DNA from 2 places in the Caballeronia sp. SBC1 genome. Region 2 is predicted to be linked to the other one. Evidence: predicted binding sites of a transcription regulator. Region 2 holds the regulator's gene; the other holds the start of a gene.

Region 1 (3,418 bases), 330 kb from region 2:
TCGCGCCAGACGTCGTGCTGACGTTGATGTTGGCAACATCCGACGGCACGTTGGCGGCATTGGTCGACGTGATTGCGGCGACAGATGCCAGACCCTGGGTCGTGGCGGCAGTCGTTGCCGTGCCGATGGTTCCAGCCAGGGTGAAGGAGGCAGCCGTGGTGGCCGTGGCGGCGGTAACCGTACCGATTGCCGAAAGTGCTCCTGCGCTCAGTGCATTGCCGTTTTGATCGGCGAAAGTGAAGCCGCCTGAGCCGTTCGAGGTCACGTTGACCGACGTGATGGTCGCGCCTGATTCACCCGCGGCGACGAAGCCACCCGTGCTCGTAAGGCTGAGCCCGGTGATCGTACCCAGCGACGTGCCTGAGGCGACGGACGTGGTCGTGTTGTTGGCCGAGTTCGCGGCATTGAGGGCGGTAACCGACGACGACGTAGCTGCCGTGGCTGCTGCCGGCACGCTGGTCATGGTGCCCAGTGCGCCAGTCGCTGCGACGTTCAGGGCCAAAGCCGTGCCCGTGCCGGTGGTAGACGTGGCCGCGCCGAACAGTGCCGTCGATGCAGCGGAGGACAATGCCTGGTTGTTCTGGTCGGTGAACGTGAAGCCGCCGTTACCATCAGAAAGAACGTTGATCGTCGTGATAGCCGGTGTGGCTGTGCCGGTCGTCGCTGCACCGGCGGAGGTGAGGCTCAGGCCCGTCAACGTTCCGACCGTCGCGCCCTTGGTCACAAGACCCGTACCCATGCTCGCGGCCGAAAGGCTTTGCGACAGGTTCAGGTTGATGGTCTGGCCCACGTTCGCGCCGATCTGGAAGCTCACGTTACCTGCCGAGCCGTCCAGAACGTTCTTGCCGTTGTACGTCGTTTGCGACGCCACGCGGTTCACTTCAGCGATTTGCTGGGCAACTTCTTGTTGCAGTGCTGCCTGGTCGCTCGACGAGAGCGAGCCGCTCGACGCCTGAACAGCCAGCGTACGAATGGTTTGCAGGCTCGACGTGATCTGCGCCAGACCGCTCGATGCCGTCTGGATCATCGAAACGCCGTCGTTCGCGTTCGAAACGCCTTGGTTCAAGCCGTTGATCTGCGTTTGCATACGGTTCGAGATCGCGAGACCGGCTGCATCGTCCGCTGCACTGTTGATCCGCTTACCGGACGACAGGCGCGTGATGGCCTGCGACAGCGCGCTTTGCGACGTGTTCAGGTTTTGCTGAGCGACCAGCGAGTTGATATTGCTATTGATACCAAGCATTTGGATTTCTCCTGAAAGAACTAAAAGGGCTGTTTTGGCTACTACTGCACGGTCCTGTTGCCTGGCGGTTCCGAGCGAGGTAGCCGGCCGCCTACTTGGGTTAGCGGCTCATGAAAAAAAAACTTGAGGACTTAGGTAAGGATTTGTAGGGGGAATAACGGTCGGCGCGCTGCCTGCGGGTAAAAGGATTCGCAGGTATTCTTTTTCGAACGGTTATTAGGTGTTTGTCCACAACAGCCCGGGAGCAACCATGCAGCACCGCACTATCGGTACGTCGGACCTCAAAGTCGCGCCGCTCGTTTTCGGCGGAAATGTATTCGGCTGGACCGCCGACGAACGTACGTCGTTCTCCATCCTCGACGCCTTCGTCGACCACGGACTTAATTTCATCGATACCGCCGACGTCTATTCAGCCTGGGTCGAGGGCCACCAGGGCGGCGAGTCGGAGACGATCATTGGCAAGTGGCTCAAGGAAAGCGGCAAGCGCGACAAGATCGTGCTGGCAACCAAGGTCGGCATGCTGAGCACGCGGACGGGGCTCTCGGCGGCGAATATTGAGGCGGCCGTTAACGACTCGCTGAAACGCCTGAAGACGGATTACATCGACGTCTACTTTTCGCATCTGGACGACGACAAAACGCCGCTCCTGGACACGCTCGGCGCGTACCAAAAACTGATTACGGCGGGAAAAGTGCGCGTGATTGGTGCGTCGAATTACACCGGCGAACGGGTGGAAGAGGCGCTGAAGATATCGGCGAAAGAGGGTATTGCCGGTTATCAGGTGCTTCAGCCTGAATACAATCTCTATGATCGCGCAGGTTATGAAAATGATCTGGAACCGGTTATTAAGGCGCACAAGTTGTCAGTTGTGACGTATTACAGCCTGGCGAGCGGTTTTTTGAGTGGAAAATACCGATCCAAAGCCGATACCGAGAACAGTGCCCGCGGCGCGAAAGTGTCGGGTTATCTGAACGAGCGGGGCTTGAGAATTGTTGATGCGCTGGTTAAAGTGTCAGATCGTCATGACACGGAGCCGGCGGCAGTCGCTCTTGCATGGCTGATCGCACGGCCGGGTGTAACGGCGCCGATTGCGAGCGCGACATCGGTCAAGCAGCTCGAAACGCTTGCCCACGCGACCCGGATTACTTTGTCGCCTGAAGACGTCGCACTCCTCGACGAAGCCAGCAATCCGCACTGAAATCGCCAAAAAACGCGCGCGTTCATGGGGTTGCAACCCCGCAAATAGGCGCTGCGGGGTTGGCGACTGGGCGACGATCTGATAACATCTCGCCCGAATCGAGATTTTTGCCCGATGGCGCAGCTATTTTTAAGCGACGCCGGGCGGCCCGAAGTGCGCTGTTCGTTTTCAACAGACTGCGCATGCCGTGATCGGCGGTGAAATCCCACCTCTCTCTTTTCCGGCCTCCGTGGCCGCTTTGCTCGTGTCCGCTGTTGTTGGGTGGACGATCGGAGTGCCGGCGCGCGGCGTTGCCTTGAAGGTTACGCTTCGCCGCGCAGTCAGAAAAACGTATCAGCGATTTAGGACATCCATGACCACTATTGTTTTGAAAGAAAACGAGCCGTTCGACGTCGCGATCCGTCGCTTTCGCCGGACCATCGAAAAGAACGGCCTGATCGCCGAACTTCGCGAACGTCAGTCGTACGAAAAGCCGACAACGGCACGCAAGCGCAAGAAGGCGGCAGCAGTCAGCCGTCTGCGTAAGCGTCTGCGCAGCCAGATGCTGCCCAAGAAGCTTCACTAAGTCTTGGCAGGTCGCAGCCTGATTGATAGGCTGCACCAAGTAAAACGGCGATGCCGCCCGCAAGGGTTGCATCGCCGTTTTACTTGTCTGGTCTGATTTGCTGGTTTTGTTACGGCGGGGCTTTATTTCCTGGTTTTTACTTCGGTTCGCGGCTCAGCTTGTTTGGTGGTCTCGGCTGGACTTCTGTCTTCTACGCCCGGCTGAGCGGACCTTCCTCGTTCTTTTTCGTCGTTATTCCGGCCTCGCAGGCCTTCGCCTGAGCGCGGGTTATTCCCGTTTATTCGCGCCTAGATAAACGCGTGCCGTTCGCCCACGCGGGCCAGGAGCTGCGGCCATTCGTCCACACTGAAATCGTCGTGGACTTCTTCCAGTTCGATCAGCAACTCGACGATGTCCGGATCGTAGGCATTAA
Region 2 (3,418 bases):
CCCGGCAGGCGGATTAGGCGGAACCGGCAATACCTCGACGGTCGTCAATCTGGCCTCCGCCCTCGCCGCGCAAGGCAAGGATGTGCTGGTGATCGACGAGCGCCAGAACGCGCTGTCGGTGAGCCGGCTCGCGAAGGTGCCAGACAACGCCGCACTCGGCGCGGTCCTGTCCGGCAAGCGTTTCTTGCAGGACGCCGTCACACGCACGCCGTTCGGCTTTTCTGTGATTGCCGCGCCTCGCGACGAACGCATCAGCCAGGACGCCGCGCATTGCCGGGTGCTGCTCGACGGACCCGCCGATATCGTCCTGATCGATACCCAGCTCGATCGCAGCGGTGCGCTGTCAAACCTGGCCGTGCAAGCGCACGACTTCGTGATTGTGACCCGCGTTGCGCCGGCCGCGATCACCGAGGCGTACGCCTGCATCAAGCGCCTGCATTACGCGCATGCCATCGGGCGGTTCCGGGTGGTTGTGAATCACGTGAAGAACGGCGCCGATGCACAACTCGCCTTCGATAACCTCGCCGGGGTCGCCAGCCGCTATCTCGCGGTGCAGCTCATGCCGGCGGGTTGCGTGGCTGAAGATCCGCGCGTGGCGCGGGCGCACGAGCTGTCGCGTTGCGCAGTGGAAGCTTTTCCGGGGACGGCTGCTGCCCGGGATTATCGGCAGATTGCCGCTGAATTGCAGTACTGGCCGATGCCGCAAGCGTCGCAGTTTGAATGGCCCGTGCAGACCTTGCGAGCGGAAACGCAGCATGGGATGGAGCGCTCGATCAACTCCGGCGCGGTACGCCGCACCGAAACGCCATTGATGCAGCTTGCGATGAGCAGCTCCGCGTCCGTGTGATGCCGCAAGAGAAGGAACAAGGTGAATGCGATGTATAACGCCCAAGGAAAACTGTCACAGGACGAGGTCCTGACCCGCTACGCACCGCTGGTGCGCCGGCTCGGACTGCAGCTCGTGGCAAAAATGCCGGCCAGCGTCGATCTGGACGACCTGATTCAGGCCGGCATGATCGGCTTGCTGGATGCGGCCAGCCGCTATAAGGAAGATCAGGGCGCTCAGTTCGAGACCTACGCCAGCCAGCGGATTCGCGGCGCGATGCTCGACGAGTTGCGCGCCAATGACTGGCTGCCGCGCAGCATGCGCAAGACCTCGCGCGAAGTGGAATCCGCGGTGCATAAGGTCGAGCAGCATCTCGGCCGGTCCGCGAGCGAACAGGAAGTGGCCGAGCATCTGAGCATGCCGCTCGTTGAATACCAGGCCATGCTGCAGGATCTGCATGGCAGCCAGTTGATCTATTACGAAGACTTCGACCGTTCTTCGGATGACGAGCCGTTTCTCGACCGTTATTGCGTCGATAAAGCCGACCCGCTTTCCGCATTGCTCGACGGCAGCTTGCGCTCGGCGCTGGTTGAAGCCATTGATAAATTGCCTGAGCGCGAAAAGCTGCTGATGAGCCTGTATTACGAGAAGGGGCTGAATCTGCGCGAGATTGGCGCGGTAATGGAAGTCAGCGAATCACGTGTATGCCAGTTGCATAGCCAGGCCGTCGCGCGGCTGCGGGCGAAGTTGCGGGAACAGGCGTGGTCGGGCGTGGAGGCTTGACGGCCGTTTGCTGAAAGTGGATCAGGGCCGATCAGGTTTCGAAATCCGCGCTTTCGGCGAACACCGTCTGGCCTCTGCCGAGCGCCTTGGCGCGATACATCGCGCGATCGGCTGCGCGCATCAGCACGGCAATATCCCTGTAGCCGGGGCTCAGGTCCGGCGAAATCAGGCAGGCACCAATACTCGCCGATACATTCACCGCCTGGTCCTGCACCGACGTCATTTCAGCCAGCACCGAGTGCACGCCATTTGCCACCGTCTGCACGGCGTGGTTGCCGGTCACGTGCCGCGCCAGCACGACGAATTCGTCCCCGCCGAGCCGCGCGACCGTGTCGGTGGTTCTTACTCTTCTTGCCAGCAGCGCCGCGAAAGTTTGCAGCACTATGTCGCCGACTTCGTGGCCGTAGGTATCGTTGACTTCCTTGAAGCCGTCGAGATCGATCAGCAGCAGCGCGGTCGCGCCTTCCTGTCCCGTCGATATCGCCATCACCGCCCGGCCGATAGTCTGTTCCAGCATGTAGCGGTTGCTCAATCCCGTGAGCGGGTCGGTGCCGGCTTTGAGCGCAAGGTCGCGGTTCGCGCTGCCGAGCCGGCCGATCATCACGGCGAGATATATTGATGCCCCGAGCACACTCAAGCCAATCCCGAGCGCGGCGGACCGATTGATCATCCACCAGGGTTGCAAGACGGACAACGCGACGATTCCCGCCAGCGCCGTTCCACACGACAACGCCAGCGTACGCTTGCCGTAACGCCCACCCGCGCCGATCAGAAAGAGGAAGACGGCCCATAGCATGGGCAAGGTGAGCGCCCCACCCGCGCCGAGAATGATGGTGAGCAGAGCCTGATCGGCAACCGTTGTGAATGCGAGGCGCAGAGTCGACTGCCGCTGCATTCTGCTGACGATCAGCCGGGTCGCCACGCCATAGATCAGATAAAGTGCGAGCGCATGGAAGCTGGCAATGGCGGCGGACGTTGGCGCCGACCACGCCAGCGCGGCGTACGCGACCGTCGCAAGGCCGCCCAGTATGACTCGGAGGGTCGCCTGCTCTTTTTCCGGATCGAGATGTGGCGACCACACGTAACCACGCTGCCGGTGGAAGGGGTCATTCGACTGCCCCATTCTGAGTCTCCTGAGGGAACCCGAAGGCGATGCACGAAGTGCAGATTGATGTCGCGTTTTCTGCAGTGACTGCATAGTGCAGAATCGCAATCGTACTGCGTCGTTGAAAAATGGCTGAAAATCGCACGATTCCGCTAGATTTCTGGCGGATTAATGCTGACTTGCTGCTATAGATTTCGAGCGGAAGAGCACGCATGCAGCGCGCCAGGGTGTTTTGGCGGCTTGCGTTTGCGTTTTTGCGCGGCTTGTTTTCGAATTGTGGTTTGGGCCGATAGTCGAATCGGTGCTTGAATCGTTATCTACTACTCTGGTTTTTCGACGCCCGATGCAACCCTTCGAATCTGCTTCTTCCCCTAGCGACATGCACGCCGCCGATGACACCCACTCCGCGCCCGATACCGCGTTGCTCGGCGAATGGCTGCCGGTCTGTAATAGCGCCGATGTGGCGGCCGGGCAGTCGCGCGGGTTTCTGGTGGCGGGCGAATGGCTGGTGGTCTGGCGCAGCGCGTCGGAGGATGACGTTCCGGCAGCGCCGCCCGATATCTCCACCGATGTGCACGTCTGGCGCGATCGCTGTCCGCATCGCGGGGCGCAGTTGTCGTTGGGCACGGTGACGGGCGGCATGATTGCGTGCCCTTATCACGGCTGGCGCTATGACGTCGATGGCGAATGCATCCACATTCCCG

Evidence for each region. Region 2 encodes FliA, which starts transcription of late flagellar genes. Its sites were predicted from a motif close to CTAAAGTTTNNNNNNNNNNNGCCGNTA; they were not measured.
Region 1: the regulator FliA is predicted to act here: its motif matches at 1,345-1,371, upstream of SBC1_RS00915 (flagellin).

The regions. Positions count from the first base shown of each region.
Region 1 is NZ_CP049156.1:198,037-201,454, forward strand. It holds gene SBC1_RS00915 (flagellin) at 1-1,243, opposite strand, end outside; gene SBC1_RS00920 (aldo/keto reductase) at 1,494-2,441, shown strand; gene rpsU (30S ribosomal protein S21) at 2,794-3,006, shown strand; gene SBC1_RS00930 (hypothetical protein) at 3,294-3,418, opposite strand, start outside.
Region 2 is NZ_CP049156.1:3,875,483-3,878,900, forward strand. It holds gene SBC1_RS17350 (MinD/ParA family protein) at 1-847, shown strand, start outside; gene SBC1_RS17355 (RNA polymerase sigma factor FliA) at 878-1,609, shown strand; gene SBC1_RS17360 (diguanylate cyclase) at 1,641-2,732, opposite strand; gene SBC1_RS17365 (aromatic ring-hydroxylating dioxygenase subunit alpha) at 3,058-3,418, shown strand, end outside.